Regions from separate parts of the Paenibacillus kribbensis genome, predicted to be linked through region 2. Evidence: riboswitches for the same ligand, from Rfam matches in the RefSeq annotation. Region 2 holds a riboswitch; each other region holds the start of a gene.
The links. A riboswitch is a leader RNA that binds a small molecule or an ion and turns the genes downstream of it on or off. The one in region 2 is predicted to bind thiamine pyrophosphate.
Positions count from the first base shown of each region.

Region 1: it holds a riboswitch for thiamine pyrophosphate, as region 2 does, so the genes downstream of both, thiC (phosphomethylpyrimidine synthase ThiC) here and tenA (thiaminase II) in region 2, are expected to answer to the same signal.
Region 3: it holds a riboswitch for thiamine pyrophosphate, as region 2 does, so the genes downstream of both, B4V02_RS11440 (thiamine phosphate synthase) here and tenA (thiaminase II) in region 2, are expected to answer to the same signal.

Region 1 covers NZ_CP020028.1:4,818,379-4,825,855, reverse strand. The annotation lists gene B4V02_RS21490 (Fe-Mn family superoxide dismutase) at 1-1,290, opposite strand, end outside; gene B4V02_RS21485 (alpha/beta hydrolase) at 1,546-2,583, opposite strand; gene B4V02_RS21480 (IclR family transcriptional regulator) at 2,881-3,624, shown strand; TPP riboswitch at 3,721-3,833, shown strand; gene thiC (phosphomethylpyrimidine synthase ThiC) at 4,015-5,802, shown strand; gene B4V02_RS26200 (hypothetical protein) at 5,883-6,035, opposite strand; gene B4V02_RS21470 (YitT family protein) at 6,574-7,410, shown strand; gene B4V02_RS21465 (aminotransferase class I/II-fold pyridoxal phosphate-dependent enzyme) at 7,433-7,477, opposite strand, start outside.
Region 2 covers NZ_CP020028.1:1,224,337-1,231,813, reverse strand. The annotation lists gene B4V02_RS05690 (glycosyltransferase family 4 protein) at 1-450, opposite strand, end outside; gene B4V02_RS05685 (polysaccharide biosynthesis protein) at 434-1,699, opposite strand; gene B4V02_RS05680 (glycosyltransferase family 2 protein) at 1,704-2,822, opposite strand; gene B4V02_RS05675 (NAD-dependent malic enzyme) at 3,233-4,954, shown strand; gene B4V02_RS05670 (AEC family transporter) at 5,027-5,980, shown strand; TPP riboswitch at 6,069-6,172, shown strand; gene tenA (thiaminase II) at 6,303-7,016, shown strand; gene thiM (hydroxyethylthiazole kinase) at 7,037-7,477, shown strand, end outside.
Region 3 covers NZ_CP020028.1:2,514,368-2,521,844, forward strand. The annotation lists gene B4V02_RS11415 (ABC transporter permease) at 1-392, shown strand, start outside; gene B4V02_RS11420 (hypothetical protein) at 433-828, shown strand; gene B4V02_RS11425 (hypothetical protein) at 830-1,384, shown strand; gene B4V02_RS11430 (hypothetical protein) at 1,371-2,360, shown strand; gene B4V02_RS11435 (ABC-F family ATP-binding cassette domain-containing protein) at 2,547-4,100, shown strand; TPP riboswitch at 4,195-4,303, shown strand; gene B4V02_RS11440 (thiamine phosphate synthase) at 4,636-5,229, shown strand; gene thiO (glycine oxidase ThiO) at 5,291-6,439, shown strand; gene thiS (sulfur carrier protein ThiS) at 6,436-6,639, shown strand; gene B4V02_RS11455 (thiazole synthase) at 6,642-7,409, shown strand; gene B4V02_RS11460 (ThiF family adenylyltransferase) at 7,406-7,477, shown strand, end outside.

The DNA.
Region 1 (7,477 bases), 2.2 Mb from region 2:
CCAGTCTTCGATGTATTTGTTGCGCTCGTTCTGATGCTTTAAGTAATAGGCGTGTTCCCATACGTCAATCGCCAGTAGCGGAATGGATTCCCACTGGGTCAGGTTTTGGTGCTTTTCAGACTGCAAAATTTCAAGCCGTCCTGCGCGTGGACTCCACACCAGAATCGCCCAGCCGCCTCCTTCAACCTTCTCGGCTGCCGCACTGAAATGCTTCTTGAATGCCTCGAAGCTGCCAAAATCCTTTTTGATCTGCTCAGCCAGCGGTCCGCTTGGTTTCCCCCCACCTTGTGGACTCATAATCGTCCAAAAAAGAGTGTGCAGATAATGACCGCCACCGTTAAATGCCAGCTCCCGTTCCCAGTGCTTTACGAGATCAAAATCACCTGTTTTCCGGGCCTCTTCCAGCTTCTTCTCCGCTTTATTCAAATCATTCACATAGCTCAAATGATGCTTGTCATGGTGAATACGCATCGTCTTTTCATCAATGTACGGCTCAAGCGCGTTGTAGGGGTAGGGGAGCGGCGGCAAGCGATGCCCCCCGATCGGAACCGCACGACCGGGGGAAGCTTTTTCGGTCGCCGCGGGCTGCGTCTGACCGGACTGAACGCCCATGGACGCCCAGTTACCTTCTCCCCGTATGCCCGCCTGTCGCTCTCGAAACGTATCCTCAGGGTAGTGCTCACCCTCTACTGCCACATGATACAATCCGGCAGCCCGTTCGATGGAGCCAGGCTCTTGAAAGGGGGTGGTCGAGATCAGGAAATATTGGCTTTCATGGGCCGCGTGCAGCACAATTCCGGCGGATCTGGGCTGCTGTCGTAATGCAAGACTGTGCTCGCCCAGCAGGCCAAGCTGGCGAACATATTCCTGTGACTGACGGTTTGCAGTTTGCAGCAATCCGTCCAGCCGGCGATGCAGATCTTGCGAGACAGTCTCTGGCAATGACACCTTTCCAGATGACGACGCCTCACCCCATTCCCTCGGCTGTCCTGAATATTCAGCCAGTTCGTGTGTGTGTGCTTCTGGAGCAGCCGATTTCTGCGCTTCTGGGTCCTGCCACGCCTGAGTTGCCGGATCGAGGGCGCTCCGCTGCTCTTCAAGCAGTTCTACAGCAGCCCGTTCGGTCTGTTCAAATACGGTTCGCCAATCATCGAGCAGCTGCACATATGCAGGCTCAAGTCCCTCGGTAGCGGACTTAATCACTTCCACATGCCAACTTTCCTGCTGCTTCCAATGCCGGATTTCCTCCAGCACGCGCAAGGGCAGAAAAGATCCATAAGTACTCAGCATTGTTCTTTTACCTCCCGTATCCCACTATGGCTACCCGGGTTGGAGAAAGAATCTGCCCCGGATGCATACGTACCCAGTATATTCGCCGTCTCGTCGGGAATATGTCTACAAACTCTCTCCATCAGATACACATGTCATACAGAATGATAAATTGCCATTAGGACGCAAAAAAAGAAGCCTGACTTGACACGAGTTAAATGTCCATAATCGGGCTTCCTCAAGCTGTGGATAATATAGCTTAAAAAATTCATTGTATTACTTCGCAGTCGTTTGCTTATTCGCACTAGCGATAGTTTTTTTGTCCTCCAGCTCCTGTACGCTGCTCAAAAACGTCGATACCCGCCGCAAGTATTCACGCGGATGCTCTCTGAAAATCAGCTCATGCAGTCCGTTTTTGACAATCCACACGCTGGAAAGCGGATTGGTCTGATTGGCAGCAAGCTTTTCCGCAATGGGATAAGGCGCTTTTTCATCCTGTGTACCATGCACAAACATGATCGGGAACGGATAGTTTTCCTTTTTGACCTCCTGATATGGAATCTGATGCAGGCTGGTGCCGTTCAAAACTGGAAACAGCAATTCCAGAATTTCCAAAGACGGATGGCGTGGCAAATCAATTTGATTATGAATGTTATGGTACAGTGTATCCGGCTCCAGCAGGAAGGTGCTGTCCAAAATCATCGCGTCCACATCCTTGGTTTGCAAACCTGCCTGCAGGGCGGTTCCTGCCCCCATCGAGAAGCCCCATACGATAATCTCCGACGAGCCGCGTTGCTTCGCAAGCTGGATCGCCCCTAGAAGCTGCTGGGATTCCGCTTTCCCTCCGGTCGCGACCGCCTTGCTGTTTTGGGACGCGAAACCGTAGTCAAACATAACCACATTAAAGTTCAGACTATGGGCATAATGCGCCAGATCATACATGGGAATCCAGCTTTCTTCGCGGTTGGCCCCATATCCATGGCTGAAAATAATCGTTTTCCGCGATTGATCCGCCGGGATATACCAGCCTTGCACCATGCGGCTGCCGTCCTTGGCGGGGAAGCTGACTTCCTCATAGGCCATTCCCTTCGCCTGCATCGGGTTGGAGTACAGCGGTGCTACCGTCGGATTGGTGAGAACCCATGCAATGTAGGCGTGCAGAGCGATAAAACAAAACAACAGAAAAAATACGACCGATAGCAGCAGCGCAATCACAATGTGCTTGAACCGCAGCATACGGGGATTAATCAGTGGGATGGACGGCTCCTGAACAGCGGTTTGTAGCTGAGAACTGCGCTGGGATGTCGAAATCATGTAAGAGCCTCCTTATAAAAAATTGAACTTCATGCTATGGAATTTAGGTACAAATTCACTTGAAAATGATAGTGTATGTCCACTTGATACCTATTATCGTATGATGGTGATTATCCAAAGTCAACGCCTGCACCGGAAAAGTAAAAATGATGCAAAGAATTGTCGATGTTTGTTCTTTTTCTGTAATATAGCTGTCACAAAAACATCGGTTTACAGTAGCCGCGAGTATTCTATATAATTTATGTAACCATGTTTCATGGTGTGAAACGAAAATGGATACAAGGGGAGCGGTTCACGATGGAAGACCGTAAATTAACCGTTCGCGCTGTGGAGCGTGCACTTGATATATTGCTGTGTTTTACCGCAGACTCGGATCTTGGTCTGACGGAGATTGCCTCCAAAATTGGACTACATAAAAGCACGGTTCACCGGCTGCTGACAACGCTTGAGGATCGTGGCTTTGTCGTTCGAAATTCCGCAACCGAAAAATACCGGCTCGGCTTCCGCATATGGGAGCTGTCTACCCATTTGTCACAAAGCGACGAGCCGGCAGTGCTGCTGCAGCCTGCGATGGAAGGGTTGCGTGACCGTCTGGGTGAGACGGTCAGCTTATACTTGCGGGACGGCAGCATGCGTATTCGCATTCAGGCCGTTCAGAGCAACCAGCCCATCCGCCGCGTTGCGCCTGTGGGTGCGCGTATGCCGCTGGCTGTGGGGGCTTCCAGCAAGGTGCTGGCGGCCTTTATGCCGCCACAGGAGCTGGAAACCCTGCTAAGGGGGGATGAATGGCCGTCCTCGGTAGACCCGGAGGTCTATAAAGCACAGCTGCAGGACATTCGTGAGAAGGGGTATGCAACCAGCTATGAAGAACGGGAGCCAGGTGCAGCCGCTGTGGCAGCGCCTGTGGTGAACCGGAAGGGACAGGTCGCTGCGGCCTTGTCTGTATCCGGTCCGGTCAGCCGACTTGCACCTGAGACGCTGCATGATTTTGCCCCGATTTTGATCGAAGCTGCGAAGGAAATGGGGCTTATGCTCCCGTAACAGGACCAGAGAAGGGTTGCCAAAGCAATAATTTTAAAGTAATCTGATGAGGATGGCGGGATGTCTGTTATCGCCGCCTCATGCAAATTGAAGTATCACAGTTACTGGGGGAGCCTGTAATGCCGGGCTGAGATGGAATCGTGCAAGATTCCGGACCCTTTGCACCTGATCTGGATCATACCAGCGTAGGGAAGTAATCGGCCATTGAAATGTATACGTAGCTGCTGCCTAAGAAGGCGCATGGAATATATTATTCTGTGTGTGTACTTTTGGATAGCTCTTCGTTAGATTAGCCGGTTCCCTGGGGAACCGGCTTTTTTGCATAGATCAGCCACCCTGGGAATGGTTCCGGATCGGTGTGTCATTTCATCGAAACGGGAGGAACGAACAATGAAACCGACGGAAACAGAAGAAACTGAAGTGAAGACAAGTGCAGAGCAAGCTGACGGAGTAAAACCCTTTCCGGGGAGCCGCAAGGTGTATATTCAAGGCTCGCGGCCGGATATTGCCGTGCCAGAGCGTGAAATCGCTCTGCACCCCACACATACGCCGGAGGGCACCGAGCATCATGAGCCCTTGCGTGTGTACGACACGAGCGGTCCGATGACTGACGAAGCCTATCAGGTGGACATCCGCCGCGGGCTGCCCCCGTTGCGGAGGGCCTGGGTGCTGGAACGGGGCGATGCCGAAGCTTATGAGGGACGCACGGTTAAGCCGGAGGATAATGGGCTGAAGCCCGGTTCCAAACGGGAAGCGGTGGAATTTCCCGGCGTGACCCATCGTCCGCTTCGTGCCTTACAAGGGCGCACGGTGACGCAAATGCACTATGCTCGCAAGGGAATCATTACGCCCGAGATGGAGTTTGCGGCCATTCGCGAAGGGGTGGAGCCCGAGTTTGTGCGACAGGAGCTGGCGGCGGGACGGGCGATTTTGCCTTCCAACATCAATCACCCGGAAAGTGAGCCGATGGTCATTGGGCGTCATTTTCACGTGAAGATCAATGCGAACATTGGTAATTCTGCGGTCACGTCCTCCATTGAGGAGGAAGTGGAGAAGATGACCTGGGCTGTGCGCTGGGGCTCGGATACGGTCATGGACCTGTCCACAGGCCGTAATATCCATACGACGCGTGAATGGATCATCCGGAATTCCCCTGTGCCGATTGGAACCGTACCGCTGTATCAAGCGCTTGAAAAGGTGAACGGCCAAGCTGAGGCACTGACGTGGGAGATGTATCGCGATACCCTGATTGAGCAGGCGGAGCAGGGTGTGGACTATTTTACAATTCATGCGGGCGTGCTTCTGCGCTATATCCCGATGACGGCGAACAGAATGACGGGAATTGTCTCCCGGGGCGGGTCGATTATGGCGGCCTGGTGCCTTGCGCACCATCAGGAGAACTTTTTGTACACGCATTTTGAAGAAATATGCGAAATCATGAAAGCTTACGATGTAGCCTTTTCCCTCGGGGATGGGCTGCGTCCGGGCAGCATCTATGATGCGAATGATGAAGCACAGTTTGCAGAACTGGAAACGCTGGGTGAGCTAACGCAAATCGCGTGGAAGCATGACGTCCAGGTCATGATCGAAGGTCCGGGGCATGTTCCGATGCACAAAATCAAGGAGAATGTGGATTTACAAATGGAAATTTGCCAGGAAGCTCCTTTTTATACTTTGGGACCGCTCACGACGGATATTGCGCCTGGCTACGATCATATTACCTCAGCCATCGGAGCAGCCATGATCGGTTGGTTCGGGACGTCCATGCTATGTTATGTTACGCCGAAGGAGCATTTGGGCCTGCCGAACAAGGATGATGTTCGTGAAGGAGTCATTACCTACAAAATTGCGGCACATGCTGCTGATCTGGCGAAAGGCCATCCACGGGCACAGCAACGGGATGATGCCTTATCCAAGGCGCGCTTTGAGTTCCGCTGGCGCGACCAGTTTAATCTTTCCCTCGATCCCGAGCGGGCCTTATCCTACCATGATGAGACGCTGCCGGCAGAGGGGGCCAAGGAAGCCCATTTTTGCTCGATGTGCGGTCCCAAATTCTGCAGCATGCGCATTACGCAGGACATTCGCGCCTATGCGGCTGACAAGGGACTGAATACAGAAGAGGCTGTAGCTGCCGGGATGCGTGAAAAGGCCGAACAGTACCGGGATGCAGGACAATAGGTTGAAAATAAGTCAATAACCCTAAAAAAGCCGTGTTTTCTCTACAGACGATGTAGGGAAACACGGCTTTTGAGCTTATTTTATTTTTTACCCATTTTCTCATTCAAAATGTCCTGAAAGCTGAGCTTCTTCTCCGAGCTATCTTCTTTCTTCTGCATATTCACAGCGTTGGCGCGTTGGTATTGGTGGTGAAAGGGCATCAGGGTGTGTACAGTTAAGTTCATTGTATTCATGTTAGGTTGTTCCTCCAATTCCATTTTGTCAAATCCAGCTTGAGTTGCTTAGGACATCTGTATAGGACTATTTGTATGTACTTGATGTCGTAATGCCATGTAGGTTGCTTGGTTAAGTTGCAATCATTATAACCGCATTTTTTCAAAGTAAAATGCTTTTGACATAAAACAGGAAGATGGTCGTATGTGTCCAAAATGTGCATTAGGAGGATGGTCATTTTGAGGGAGGATGTGCCTAGATCGAAAACAAGGGCTAGAGGCCCGTTTCTTAGTTTAGTAGTCGGGATTGTGTTTTTTTTATCGAACTGGCTGGGTTCAGTCTATATTTTGTGTTGTGGACCGTCAGGAATCGAATTTTGCAAAATCTTGAATTCGGGATTAAGGCAGTTTGGTGGCGAATTAAAGTGTCAAAGTTATATTGACTTTAGGTTTGTAAGTAGATACCATGAACTGGTTGTAAGCGTATTTTGACTGCAAGCGTCAGCCAATCGATCTGGCTAATCAGTGATGAAATGTTTGAGAGAGGATTAGAGCATATATGAAAAAGAGACTTGCGGATATCGCATTTATTATTGTAGGCGCCTTTTTTTTCGCGCTGGCTGTTAATCTGTATGTTATCCCGAATGAGTTTGGCGAAGGGGGCGTTGTAGGGGTTACGATTATTTTGTACTACCTGTTTCACTGGTCTCCCTCGGTCGTCAATCTGGTGATCAATGGTCTGTTGTTGATTATCGGATATAAGTTTCTGGATGCGAGAACAACGTTATACACCGTCATTGCGGTTGCATTTAACTCATTGTTTTTGCATTTAACGGCTGACTGGCGGATTGATTCACATGAGCCGACGATTAATGCCGTGTTTGCCGGAGTTTTGGTCGGAATCGGGATAGGCTTAATCGTGCGGGTAGGGGGCACAACGGCCGGAACGGTCATTCTGGCGCGGATTGCCAACAAATATTTGGATTGGAATATCAGCTATGCTTTGTTGTTTTTTGATTTGATCGTAGCGTTCTCTTCCTATTTTATTATTGGTCCGGAAAAATTGATGCTGACCATCGTGATCCTGTACGTGGGTACCAAGGTTATGGATTTCATGATTGAGGGGCTAAACCCTAAAAAGGCGGTCATGATTATCTCCGAGCATCAAGACAAAATTGCAGAGATGGTCGTTACGCAAATGGACCGTGGAGTTACCGTCCTGTCGGGCCACGGATATTACACCAAAAACCCGAAGGAAGTTCTGTATATCGTCATTAGCAAGCAAGAGGTGTCGGCGCTTAAAAAGATTGTAAAAGCCGTCGACACCGCAGCATTTATCACGATTCATGACGTGCGGGATGTATTCGGAGAGGGCTTTTTGGATATTTCGAAGTAACTGGCGGTGTGAAGGTAAGGCTTTATACTTTCTGATATTTTAAAATATTGGCGTCTTTAATCCGTTG
Region 2 (7,477 bases):
GGCCAGCTTGAGCATCAACGGCTCCAGATGAAATCCGACAAAATTTAGTGGAAATCTGGCATTTTGATACCATATCTCCCTTGTTAGCTGATGTATAAAAAAGATTCGTTTAGATGCCTCGACCCAAAAACGGGTAAAGAACTGGTGCGTATTCGCCTGATTAATGACATAATCAATATGCTTGCGATGAGCCCGGTAATAACGCATGGCAAAATAAATAACGCTGTATATATTTCCTTTTCGGATATACGTAATTCCGTCTATGATTTCATGCTCAGGCAATCCCTCAAATTGGGGCGAAAAATGAATGAAATGAAAGCGGCCTTGCTGTGAGCGTTTTAGCATCTCATGGGTGAAAACTTCTGCTCCTCCGCTTTTAGGTGAACGAATGTCACGCCAGGATAGCAATAGAACTACGGTTTTGCCGTCCTGTTCATGTATTGTATTCATGAGGTGAATCTCCCCTTATCTTTATTTTGAACAAATAGAAATAGGCATCTACCACAAAGTAAAGAGACATGGCGCCATACACCACCAACTCAGACAGTAAAAAGTCGGAAGGCTTGTTGTGGGCCATATGAAAGGCTGCCAGTAAAGCCGCCGCTCCTGCGATCAAGCTGAACATAGATTTGCGTCTGCCCACCAATACATGCATATGAACAAAGAACAGTACGATGGAAAACAGCCAGTACACCCATCCTCCCCATGGAATAAAAGCTTCTGCCGACTGATAGGAAGATCCGAACAATACAGGAATCGATGATGGGAACACAAAGGTCGTACCTACATACACACAGATGGCTGCCACAGCCATTAATCCACCATAAACGGCGATCAGCTTCCCCAAGGCTTGACGGTCATGACCATGCGCACCGAGCTTTGGAATAAATGCAGCGATCAGACTATACGAAACGTAATAGACTAACTGGCTGTACTTCAGCGCAATGGCATAACTGCTGGCTTGTTCCGGGAAATAATGCTGCACATACAACATGTCAATGGAGATGCAGAACAAAATAAATAAGTTCGTTATGAGACTATCCGTAAAATCCTGACCTAGTGATTTCCATAGCCCGGAAGGCACACGTTCTCCACGATTACTAAATAAAGATAAGCCTCGAGCCGAAACGATCCAGCCGTGAAGCAGCGACAGCAACATTCCCCCACAGCTTGCCAGCAGCAGGGCTTCCAGCTTTAATCCCAATGCAGCCAAAACAAAAAACAGGCCCAGCTTCCCTAAAACCTCAATATAGTAGTTCACATTGAGCGCCAGCATGCGTTCCCTGCCCTGCAAATCTCCGCGGCACGAGCTCACGAGAATATGCAGCCCTACCAAGCCATACAGCATGAACAACGGGCCGGATTCGACGCCTAATAGCGAGCGCAGCAACGGATGGAAGACCACCAGAATGACTATGGCAAGCACAGTGAGTAACAAAGGAGCTTTTAGCAAGAGAGAACCCAGCGGTAGACTGCGTAGCGGAAGCTTGTGGTCTCCCTTGGAGACCAGCTTGGCGGTTAATAGCTGAATCGATAAGCCCAAAACGGACAACAGTGCAAAGAGGGCCAGCAGCGCGTTCGCCTGACCATAAGCTTGTCCGGTAAGATACCAGCTCGCTGCAATGTGGAAGAAAAAATTAAATCCGTTCAGCAGTACATTAAATAAAGGAAACATCAACGGACGCAAGCGGTTATTCACGTTGTTATCTCACCCGCCGATCCAGCCGCCAAATATCAATAATGGAACGTAGAAAACGAATGGAATCCTTGAAGACATCAATGTGCGACCCGTCCCGGTCAATACATTTGACGGGTAGTTGCAGCACACGAAGCTGGAGTCGCTTGGCGATAAACATCATTTCCAAATCCAGCGCCAGTCCGAGCTGCTCCTTCAAATGCGGAAACATCCGCTTCACTGCCATAGAGCTCATGACTTTAAGCCCTGTTTGGGAATCCACCACACCTGTCGGTAAAAACGGGCGGGAAACCATGCGTTTGCCGAAGCTGACGATCGATCGTAGTAAAGAGCGATTTTCGGCTGTCATATCCTTGGTTCCAATCACGACATCGTAGTAGCCCTGTCGAACCACGTTAATCATTCTGGCAATATCCTCAATAAAAAAGGAGTCGTCCGCGTCCACAAATACGTAGTAATCCGCACCGATGGTTCGCATTCCTTCCAGATACGTTCCTGCCTTACGGGTATTGCGCCCCAACTCCCTGGTTTGAAGCAAAGGACTAAGATTCTGATTAATCCGGTTGACGGACAAATCCGTTGTTGCCTTCAGCGCTCTGATCAAGGTATTCGTGCTATCGTGGCTGCCATCATCAATGAGATAAATGGAGCCTTCTACAAGATGGCTGCGAATAAAAGTTTGCAGGCGTTTGGCAAATGCCTCGACGTGTACAAAACGTTGCTCCTCGTTATATACAGACAGAATGAAGGCAATATGTTGACCTTTGGCTGAATACTCAGGGTAGAGCAAGCTTTGTATTTCTGACAGCACTTCCTCGTTGTCATTGGCTTGCCAAAATAGCAGGCGTAAACGGCCTATTCCGGTGATCTCCACCATATGCTGATCACTGAATGGAGCTGTGACATCCGTTAACACTAGCAGTGGCATTTGCGGAAATTGACTACGAATTTGATTGGCTATCCGCACAGCTTCCTCCGGTTCCCTGTAATCGATCAGGCAACAACATGCGTCTGCATAGACTGAAGCTGCCTCAGGGTCCCTGCATTGTATAGATTGGTAAAAATGAATCACATTGGGATAATCAATAGCCCTGTAATGATCGCTAAAAATGGCTATAGGCCCCACACAAACCTCTCCTTTTCCTCCGAATAGTTCTATTTTGTTGAAAAAGAATTAAAAATGTTTGCTTAGAGGCGTTAAATCGATGTGCAAATCCTTCATAATTTCTTCATAAAACACCTGACATGCCGTGATACATAAGGATATAAGGGGAATAGAAATGATTTTTATATTTTGTAAAAATAGAGTATTAAGACCTGATTCATAAGAACCAAAAACAATGAATTCATCGTATTTTTTCAAAATTAATAATTGGTTCTTTGTAATCAATTACAGAAAAATTTATGGTTATTTTGTCATATAACAATAGACGAATAAAACAGTTTGGCACGTCCATACTATGGGCAGCATGACATTTTTCGTCATGAATAACCCTAATGAACAATTATTAATACGAAGAGAAAGAAGGGTGTTTGATGGAAGCATTTTATGTCAATCGGGACGGCTCATTATCCACTTCATTACGGGGGAAGGATGTGCTAGCGAACCCCCTTTTGAACAAAGGTGTCGCTTTTACAGAAGAAGAACGCAAAGAGCTGGGGCTGGAAGGAATCCTTCCTCCAACCGTCCTTTCACTGGAAAAACAGAGCGTACGGGCGTATCAGCAGTTTTTGGCACAGCCCACCATGCTGCGTAAAAATGCTTCGCTCAATGACCTTCACAATCGAAATGTCGTACTCTACTATCGCCTGCTAACCGACCATTTGAGTGAAATGCTGCCTGTGGTCTACACACCTACGGTAGGAACCGCCATTCAAGAATATAGTCACGAGTACAACCGTCCCGGAGGCGTATATTTGTCGATAGATGACCCGAACGGCATTGGACAAGCGTTTTATAATTCCGGTTTGAACGGAGAAGATGTGGATCTGATCGTCGTAACGGATTCCGAAAGTATTTTGGGGATCGGTGACTGGGGTGTCGGGGGAATTAACATCGCTATTGGCAAGCTTGCTGTGTACACAGCTGCGGCAGGCATTCATCCCGGGCGGGTACTGCCGATTGTACTGGATGTGGGCACGAATAATGAAAAGCTGCTGAATGATCCGCTGTACATCGGAAACCGCCATAAGCGGGTTCGCGGAGAAGCCTACAACCAGTTTATTGATACTTTTATCAGCAAAACGTTAACACAATTTCCGAAGGCGCTTTTGCATTGGGAAGATGTGGGCAGCGTGAACGCACGCCATATTATAGGCAAATACGGTCAAAGCATTCTCACCTTTAACGATGACATTCAAGGCACAGGAGCGGTAACCCTGGCTGCGATTCTTTCGGCGGTAGGTGTCACCAAGATTCCGCTGCGTGAGCAAAAAGTACTTGTCTTCGGTCCGGGGGCAGCAGGAATCGGCAACGCTGACCAAATTCGGGGAGCCATGATCGCGGATGGCCTTTCGGAGGAGGATTCATTTAAGCCATTTTGGGCTTTTGATTACCGTGGGCTGTTAACGGACGATATGGAAGATGTCCTGGATTATCAGAAGCCGTATGTACGTAAAAAAGAAGAAGTCAGCTCATGGACACGGTCTGATGACGGAAAAATACCGCTGCTTGAGGTTATCCGTCAGGTGAAGCCTACTCTATTGATCGGAACGTCTGGTGTAGCGGGTGCCTTTTCAGAAGAGATTATCAAGGAAATGGCCAAGCATGTAGAACGCCCGATCATCATGCCCATGTCCAATCCTACAAACCTTGCCGAAGCGGTACCCGAGGATTTGATACGGTGGACCGACGGCAAAGCATTGATCGCTACCGGAAGTCCCTTTGAGCCCGTCACCTATAACGGTACGAAATTTGAGATTGGACAGGCGAACAATGCCTTTGTTTTCCCGGGACTTGGCCTGGGTGCGATTGTGGTCAAAGCCAAAAGGATCACCCCCGCCATGTTTTCAGCCGCAGCAGAAGCCGTTGCCAATGGCGTAGATTCGAATGAACCTGGCGGTGCGCTGCTGCCCCATATCCGAAAATTACGTGATGTCTCGTTTGCGGTTGCGGTTGCGGTGGCGAAGGCCGCAATTCAGGATCAGGTAGCACAGGCACACATTTCAAATGTTGAGCAAGCCATTCGGGATGCGATGTGGAAACCGGAATATGTGCAGGTCAAAGCCGTGGAAAGTGCAATCCATCACCCTCACTAATGCTTCAATTAGGGACGGGAATGCCTGTTCAGACAGGCAGGATACGTCAGTTCAAGCAAGGAGAATCGATCTATGAGTGTCGGACATATCCTTTATATTTTGGTGCCGATTTTTTTCGTTATTATTTTGGGATGGTTAGCGGGGCATAACAAAAGCTTCGATGCCTCTTCCTCCAAAGCCCTGAATGCGCTCGTTACCAGATTTGCGCTGCCTGCACATCTATTCATCGGCATTACAACAACGAACAGGAGAGCGCTCATTGAGCAATGGACATTCCTGCTGGCTCTGTTCATTGGCATTGTCGGCTTTTTTGTCGCTCTCCTTCTGCTGTCCCGCTTTGCGAGGAAGCAGTCGATGAAGGATGCCGCCATGTTCGCTTTGAACTCGGCACAGCCGACCTTTGCTTTTATGGGTATTCCCGTGCTCGGAGCCATCTACGGCTCCTCAGCCGTGGCCATTCCGATTGCCCTTACCGGAATCGTAGTCAATGCCGTCCTTGACCCGGCGGCTACCATTATAGCTACCGTAGCCAGCCGGAATTCAGGCAAGGAACGGAAGGGTCCCCTCGGAAGGCTGATCTGGGACTCCATTCTTCACGGCTTAAAGGAACCGCTGGCGCTGGTGCCGCTGGTTGGTGTGATTTTGACCTTGTTCGGCTTCCAATCGCCCGATTTGTTAAGCAAATCGCTTAATCAAATCGGAGACATTACGTCCGGGGCTGCTTTATTCGCGGTCGGTGTGACCATTGGCGTACGCAACATTAGTTTTAGCGTAAGTGCCTTTGCCATCGCACTGTTAAAAACGATCGTGCAGCCATTATTAATGCTGCTGATTGCCTATCTGTGCGGTCTGTCGTCTGCCGATACCGTTAAGGCGGTTCTGCTCGTTTCCTTCCCGGGTTCAGCAGTCGCTGCTATGATCGCTACCCGTTTTGAAAGTCTGGAATCAGAAACAGCCTCCTCCTTTGTCATCAGTGCTGTCATATCTCTCGTTACACTTCCTGTGCTGATTTCGCTATTGATGTAACCAGGTCAAGCACAACCAGCCGCAGGGCGAATGGATAACGGTTTGACATAATGTATGAACGAATGTACAGTAATAGTCAAAAGAATAGGAAGTCCACTAGGGGAGCCGCTTATGGCTGAGACAAGAACGTATCTTGGACCCTTTGAACCTGATCTAGTTCGTACTAGCGTAGGAAAGTGGAGCCTTCGTATATAAGGTCCCTTGCTTTTTGCGCATGGACCTATGATGAAGCCGCTCCAGTTTTCGGGGCGGCTTTTTAGCGTTGTTCCGGAACTGTATTCTTACGGGACTTCCTGCTCTTCATTTTGGTGGAGGTGGGGAAATGAGCTTTACACAAGAGCTCCGTCGGCAGGCGGATAGCGTTTTTCAAGCGATTTTTGAGCATCCCTTTGTGAGAGGTATTGCTGAAGGGAGTTTGACAAGGGAACAGCTGATTCACTATGTAAAACAGGACTTTGAATATTTGAACGCCTACATACGGATATACGGCATCGCGATCTCCAAATGCACGAGCCGGGAGGACATGGCTGTATTTAATGAACAGATCTCTTTTATCCTCCGCAGCGAGGTTCATCCCCATCAAAATTTCTGTGCTGTCGCAGGTGTGACCTATGAAGAGTTGCAGGGGTATCCGCTCGCTCCGTCGGCTCATCATTATATCCGTCACATGCTAACGGTCGCACATGAAGGCAGTCTGGGCGAGCTCATGGCCGTGCTGCTGCCGTGTCCATGGACGTATCTGGAGATTGGTCGCAGGCTGCTGGATGAGGTAAAGCCCGACGAGTCCCACCCTTTCTATGAATGGATTTGTTTCTATGGAAACCAGGTTGGAGATGTAACCGCCAAATATCAAGCCCGTGTGGATGCTTGGGCGGAAGGTGCAACGGCTGCCGAACGGGAACGGATGATTGAGCATTTTATGCTAAGTTGCCAGCTGGAATATATGTTCTGGGATATGGCTTATAAGCAGGAAGAATGGCCGATCCAGACCCCTTTTACATCGGACTACAAGCCTTGTCGCAAATTGAAAATCTAATATATGAGAGGAACATCGATATGCTGAAATGGGAAAAGGATTGTTCGGAGCTTCTGACAAAGGTACACAGCAGCAACCCCCTCGTTCACAATATGACCAATGTGGTGGTCACCAACTTTACAGCCAACGGCTTATATGCGCTGGGTGCTTCGCCGGTGATGGCTTATGCCCCCGAGGAAGTAGCGGATATGGCCAAAATAGCAGGTGCCGTCGTCTTAAACATCGGTACACTGAACCGCGATCTGGTCGATGCCATGGTCATTGCCGGACAATCGGCGAATGCACATGGCGTTCCGGTTCTGCTGGATCCGGTCGGTGCGGGAGCGACTCGCTTTAGAACCGAGTCAGCACTGCGAATCCTGAGTGAAGTCAACATCTCAATGGTGCGGGGCAATGCGGCCGAAGTCGCCCATCTTATCGGAGAGGCCCGCGAGATTAAAGGCGTCGATGCTGGTGACAGC
Region 3 (7,477 bases), 1.3 Mb from region 2:
CAGCTCAGGAGGCGACCAAAACGGCACAAAATAATTTTGCTGATATTCAGACGGAATTGTCTCAAGCCTCTTTTACAGTATATGACGGTACAACGATTAGCGGATCTCAGGTAACCAATGCGCTACGCAAGTTTCAGGGCAAGGACCAATTCGGTATTCAGATTAAAACCGGCAAAAATATGGCAGGGCAGTGGTACGGTAATGCTTTGAACATTAGCCTGGACAGTGAACAGTATGGTGCAGTGAACGGTGGAAGTGATAAGACGGGAAAAATAGCGAATACGCTGAATGAGAAAGAAAACGAATACGTCAATCCAAGCGGTAAATTCAAGGCCGAAATCGTCAAAGACAAATCGAATGTTGTACGCGGCTTGCTATTTACCCAATCCTAAACGCTACAGTGGAGATCATAATGAGTAGGGAGATGGGTGCATGTCTGATCACGCTTCGAGCATGCTGCGGCTTGGTGTATCACTTATTTTGTTCATAACCGCATGTACGGCAGCAGCAGACTTGTCCAGTCAGATGAGTATGGCACTGGAATTAAGATCACAGCAGGAGGAGCGTTCCGAGGGGCGGATATCCCGTATTGCGGAGCCGGGCATGCCGGAACGGATTCAAGGGACTCAGGTTATTCAGGCGATCCGCATGAATTTACAGGATGGAATTTCGGTTCAAGTCGACGGGACGGAGTACGATGTGTATTCCGAACCGTTTGAGCCTGATGTATCGGCTTTAAATGCTTCCTCTTTGTATTCCATGTACCCACAACGTAATCAGCATGGAGAGATCATATCTGTACGCTTTGAGAAATTGGAGGAGGACTGAAGTGGTTCAATTAATATCCAAGCTGCTCGGGGCCCTGCTCGCTGTATTGCTTTTGTACATCGTACCCGCAGCTCAAGCTGCTGAACGGCAGGATGATATATCGGGGCTGAATGTTTATCATTCAACGGTACGTTTTGTAGATATGGTAAGAAGCAAGGGCTACATTACACCGACGATGTATAACGATTTTATGCGTGAACTGGAGCTTACAGGCAATACGTATGAAGTTGATCTGGAGCATATGCACAAAAAATATGTACCGGAATATGCAGATGCCTCGAAGCCGGATAGTTTTCTGGGCAATTATGAAACGGTATATGATGGGTACTACGACGCGCAAATCTTGCCTGTCCTTTTTCCTGACAATCAGCAGCCAAAGTCAGACCAGGCACGTCGATATACCTTGATGGCAGGGGATTATTTTACAGTGCGGTTGCATAACACAAATCGGACTCCTGCTGATTTATACGAATCATGGCTTCTGGGCGGGAGCGATAGCGGAAAGCCGGCAGTTACAGCTTCTTACGGAGGCATGGTTCTGAATGAAGATTACTGATTTTGCAGTTATATTTATCCTGCTGTTTTTGCCCTTTGGTGTAATGAATGATTTGCGGGTACAAAATCAGCGTGAAGTGCAGCAGTTGGAAATGAAATATACATCGGCTCTCCATACCGCAGTTCAGGATGCAGGTGTCGTACTCTCCCAAAATGAGCGTCAGGAACGGGAGGCTGGATACGGATCGGACAAGTTTTTTCGTGTTGATAAGGAAGAAGCGCTAAAGACGTTCCTGCATACCCTTTTTCTAAATATAGGTATTGATGGGGATACAGTAGCACAACGCGCTTTATTGGATTATATACCTGCCATTGTGATTTTGGATTATGACGGTTATTATACGTTTGCCTCAGAAACCTATACAGATGAAGATGGACAAGTTGCGATAGGTCCCAAATGGAGTGAAAAAAGGCCTTTTGCCTATGCTGATTCAGCGGGTAATAGTGTGGGATTCACTTTGGATAATTATGTACATGCGTATGATTCGCAGAATCACAGGTGGGTGGAAGGCTTTCAAAAGGAGCTTCAGGGCCAAACCAGCATTTCGTTGCTGAATAATTCCGAAACGTTTGAGCAAGTACAACGTTCCACCATCGTTCATAGTGTTCAGGAAGACCTGGCCCGCCTGATTAATCTCCATAACCAAAAGGCAGCACGCAACGGCGTAGCCTATACGTTTACACTGCCGACTATTCCGCAAGAAGAGTGGTATAACACGGTAGATGATGTGGGGTTGATGGCGTTTATCCAAGGCATTCCGGTTGGTGACAGGTTTTATAATAACTATGGATTTGGTGGTGGAAGAGTCGTTAGAAAGCAAGCCATTATCGGTGGCTTAGAACCGGATACCGGAATGAAATATTTTTACAGAGATTCCTGTCCGGCACCCTTTCAGGCTAGAGAACGTTTTTCAGATGAAAAATCTGCGGCTGCTGCGGGGTACTTCGAGTTTAAATGTAATAACGGCTTACAATAATCACTCTGACGAGTGGTTTTTCTTTTTTTATAGGAAAGTCCGCATTAAAAACCTTAAAATTCGTTATTTTCAATGTTCCGATAAGGCTGCTGAATGTGCTACAATAAGGCTTTGAAAGAAAACAAATGATATATGAAATAATGACAGTCGGCATCGCCGATGACAATAAGGAGCCAAAAACAGCGTATGAGTTTATTGACTGTAGAAAATGTATCCCACAACTTTGGGGACCGCGCATTATTTAAAAATGTTTCCTTTCGATTACTTGCGGGGGAACGTGTAGGTTTAGTAGGAGCTAACGGTGTCGGTAAATCGACACTCATGAACATTTTGACCGGGAAATTGCTTAAGGATGAGGGTAAAGTGGAATGGACTCCACGTGTACGTTACGGTTATCTGGATCAGCACACCAAGCTGACACCGGGCAAAACAGTACGTGATGTATTGAAGGACGCATTTCTTCCTTTGTTGGAATTGGAAAAGGAATTAATGCAGATTACGGATAAAATGGGGGATGCTTCTCCCGAAGAGCTGGAAGTGCTGCTGGAACAGATGGGTGAAATTCAGGAGCAACTGGATATGGGGGATTTTTACCTCATTGATGTAAAGGTTGAAGAAATGGCGAACGGGCTGGGTCTCTCGGCCATCGGACTGGATCGGGATGTATCCGCGCTTAGTGGTGGACAACGGACTAAGGTGCTTCTGGCCAAGCTGCTGTTGGAAAAGCCAAACGTCCTCCTGCTGGATGAGCCAACCAACTATTTGGATGTTGAGCATATCGAATGGCTTACACGTTATTTGAAGGATTATCCTTATGCATTTATTCTTATTTCGCATGATACGGAGTTCATGAACCAGGTCGTTAATGTTATTTATCACCTTGAATTTGCCAAGATGACCCGCTATTCAGCAAATTATGAAAAGTTCCTTGAGATGGCGGATCTGAACAAAGCGCAGCATATTGATGCTTATGAGAAGCAACAGGAATATATTAAGAAACAGGAAGACTTTATTCAGCGCAACAAGGCGCGTGCATCCACATCAGGCCGGGCGAAGAGCCGTGAAAAGCAGCTTGATCGGATCGAACGTATTGATAAGCCCGAAGAAGCTGCCAAGCCAACCTTTCAATTTAAAGAAGCACGTGCGAGCGGGAAAACGGTTTTTGAGGGAATTGATTTTGAAATTGGCTATACTCATGCCCTGTTGCCTAAAATGTCCATGACGATTGAACGTGGCGAAAAAATTGCAATTGTAGGCTGCAACGGTGTCGGTAAATCAACATTGCTCAAAACTATTCTGGGAAAAATACCGCCAATTAGCGGAAAAACCTATCAAGGCGATTTCTTGCAGCCGGCTTATTTTGAGCAGGAAGTAAAAGCGGGCAAAATCACACCGATTGACGATGTGTGGAATGAGTTTCCACATTTGAACCAGCATGAAGTAAGAGCGCATTTGGCCCGTTGCGGATTGAAAAATGAGCATATCACACGTCCTCTGTCTGCGCTTAGTGGTGGTGAGCAGGCTAAAGTACGTCTGTGCAAATTGTTAATGCGGGAAAGCAACTGGGTTCTGTTTGACGAGCCTACCAATCACTTGGATGTTAAAGCAAAGGACGAGCTTAAACGTGCCCTGAAGGAATATAAAGGGACTATATTGCTCGTCTCGCACGAACCGGATTTTTACGAGGACTGGGTAACCAAAACGTGGAATGTGGAAGAGTGGTCAAGTAAAGTCAACTAGAATCAAAAAAATTCAGTTCTGTTATGCTTCACAAAAAGTGGGGGTTGCAGAATTAGAAAAATATGCTAAGCTATTTGTAGCTGATACAATATAATAGTCACACTAGGGGAGCCGCCCATGCGGCTGAGACGGAATAAATGGATTTCGGACCCTTTGCACCTGATCTGGGTTATGCCAGCGTAGGGAAGTGAGCGCCGTACAAGCAAGGTAATCGCATCATTACTTTTGTTTGTGCGTGGGACGATATACGTATACGGATTTGATTGTCCGTTCGATTATTGGACGTTCGTGAAACCACTTCCTCTGGGAAGTGGTTTTTTTGCGTTTCGTTTGGCTTTGCCTGTCGAACTTCCGTATACGGATTCACATATGTTCTCCTTTCATTATTGCTGGTACTTGTGGCTGGCTCCGTATGTTATTTCGCGATATGGAGCTGCAACGATATAGGTTCAGCTTATACGATTATTTTATAACTTTAGTTCATATTCTTAGTTCAATGTGAGGTGAAAACGAGATCGAATTACACGTGATTACGATGGAAAGTGGCTACCATGCAGATGTACCCCAACTGGCTGCTGCTATTTATCCGTATGTTCATTATGTGCACGCACGCCTGAAGCAGAAGGGTGCCTCAGAATTGCTTGCTTTGATCCGCAGCATGGTAGGGCAGGGAGTTCCTTTGCAGCAAATTGCAGTCAATGACCGTGTGGATGTAGCTTTGCTTACCTTGGCTGGAGCTGTCCAGCTACCGGCTAGTGGTTTACCTGTCAGGGATGTGAAAAGCCTGCTTCCAAAGGGGACACGCTGTGGAGTGTCAGTGCATTCCCTGGAGGAGGTGCAGATGGCCGAACGGGCTGGAGCTGACTATGTACTGTATGGTCATGTATATGAGACCCAATGTAAGCCCGGTGTTGTGCCGCGGGGTACAGCCCAGCTTAAGCGGATATGCAGCTTGTCGAACATTCCTGTGATTGCGCTCGGCGGCATACAACCGCATCATATTCCAGAGCTTTATCATGCTGGAGCAAGCGGAATTGCAGTGATGTCCGGCATATGGGAAGCTGAGTCGCCAATTGCGGCTGTGATGGAATATAGACAAATGGTAGATCAGGTAGCCCACAATCTGTAGCAGGGAACGAGAGTAGTAGAAATTCGAAAGCAGTATGGTCAGTGGAGAGGAGATATAACACATGCTAAAGATACACACAGAGGCTACAGTTATAGGACATGCTGAATGCTTGGTCATAGGTGGAGGTGTGATCGGCAGTTCCATTGCTTATCATGTGGCCAGGGAAGGGCGCAGTACGATTATGCTGGAGCGAATGATGCCGGGTGAGGGAGCCTCGGGGGCAGCGGTCGGAATGCTTGCGGCGGAGAGTGAAGAGTTCGCCGACCCTGAGTTTGAACAATTTGCTCGCACAAGTCGGGATGCATTCCCTGAGCTAGTTCGTGAGCTGGAGCGGTTGTCTGGTGTTTCAGTAGAATTTCGTACAGAAGGTTTTGTAACTCCTTTCCGTTCGGAAGCTGAGGGTGAAAAACGCTGGAAAGCTGCTAATACGCGCGAGGATAATCAGCCTGAGTGGTGGGATGCCGGGGAATTGGCCAGACGGATTCCGGGCATAGATCGTCAAGCGATTGGAGCTATATATCGATCGAAGGAGACACAACTCTTCCCCGTACAGCTGTGCCGTGCTTATACGGGAGCAGCTACAGTGTTGGGTGCAACAATAGGGTCCGGTACCCATGCAGAGCAGTTGGTCGTACAGAATGGCCGGGTTTGCGGTGTAGTGACAGATAGCGGCTTTGTTTCCTGCAACCAGGTCATTATTGCCGGAGGCTTGGAGAGCATGAATTTGCTAGAGCAAGTGGGCTTTTATTACCCGCTTTATCCGGTCAAGGGTGAAGCAGTTGCCGTCTCCTTGAAGGATCACCCTTTGGAATATACCATTTATGCCGATGATGTTTACCTTGTGCCGAAGCAGAAGAACGAGCTTTGGATAGGGGCTACGAGCCTTCCGCATCACGATGACACAGAAGTGACTGTTGCAGGTTTGGAGGGGCTACTGGCACGTGCTTCTGCATGGTTGCCGCGCGTACGCGAAGCTTCTTTTGTACGCACTTGGGCAGGCTTGCGGCCGCAGGCGGCAGCGGGACGTCCTTTCATAGGGGCTGTTCCCGGTGTGGAAGGGGTATATGCTGCAGTCGGGCATTATCGCAACGGTGTCCTGTTGAGTGATGCTACCGGACGTGCGATGGCTGCTCTGCTTAAAGGGGCTGATGCGGCTGAACTTGGAATAAGCAAAATTTCTTCTGCACGTATCAAGGAGGAAAGCTTATGAAGCTGACGATTAACGGGCAGAGCATGAACTTTTCTAACCGGATCACTCATGTGGAACAATTGCTGCATGAACTTGATTTAAAGGTGAAAACCGTTGTGGTGGAGCTGAATCGTCACATATTGACCCGTGAGGAACATGAGGAAGCGGTACTAAAGGACGGAGACAACCTGGAAATTGTACATTTTGTGGGAGGCGGTTGATTATGTTAACTATTGGAAAAGCATCTTTTACATCAAGGCTGTTGCTGGGAACAGGGAAATTTTCTGACCTGAGTATCCAATCCCAAGCTGTTGAGGCTGCTGAAAGCGAAATATTGACCTTTGCCGTGCGAAGATTAAATTTGGAGGAACGGGATAAGCAACATTTTCTGGATACGCTGGATTTGAGCAAGTATACACTTCTTCCCAATACGGCAGGAGCGACGACAGCGGAGGAGGCTGTTCGAATTGCAAAACTGGCAAGAGCCTCAGGTCTGTGCGATATGATTAAGGTGGAGGTCATTGGCGATGGCAAGACGTTGTTGCCTGATCCCTTTGAAACGCTGAAAGCAAGCGAAAAGCTGCTGGACGAAGGCTTTATCGTGCTGCCCTACATATCGGATGATGTCATTCTGGCCAAGAGGCTGCAAGAGCTTGGCGTGCATGCCATTATGCCTGGAGCTTCACCGATTGGTACAGGACGCGGTCTGCTCAATCCGTTTGCATTGGAGTTAATTATTGAACAAGCAGAGATCCCGGTCATTGTCGATGCAGGTATTCGCTCGCCCGGTGACGCGGCAATGGCGATGCAGTTGGGAGCAGATGCTGTTTTGTTGAACACAGCCGTCTCGGGAGCAAAGGACCCTGTGAAAATGGCAGAGGCCATGAAGCTGGCTGTTCGTGCGGGCAGATATGGTTTTGAGGCGGGGCTGATTCCCGTACAACGGTATGCTTCAGCAAGCAGCCCAACAGAAGGTATGGTTCAGGCATGATGGAAACTGAAAAATCCGGTGCAGGAGTACAAGCAAGTGACCGCTATTCCAGACAGGAAAGATTCGCC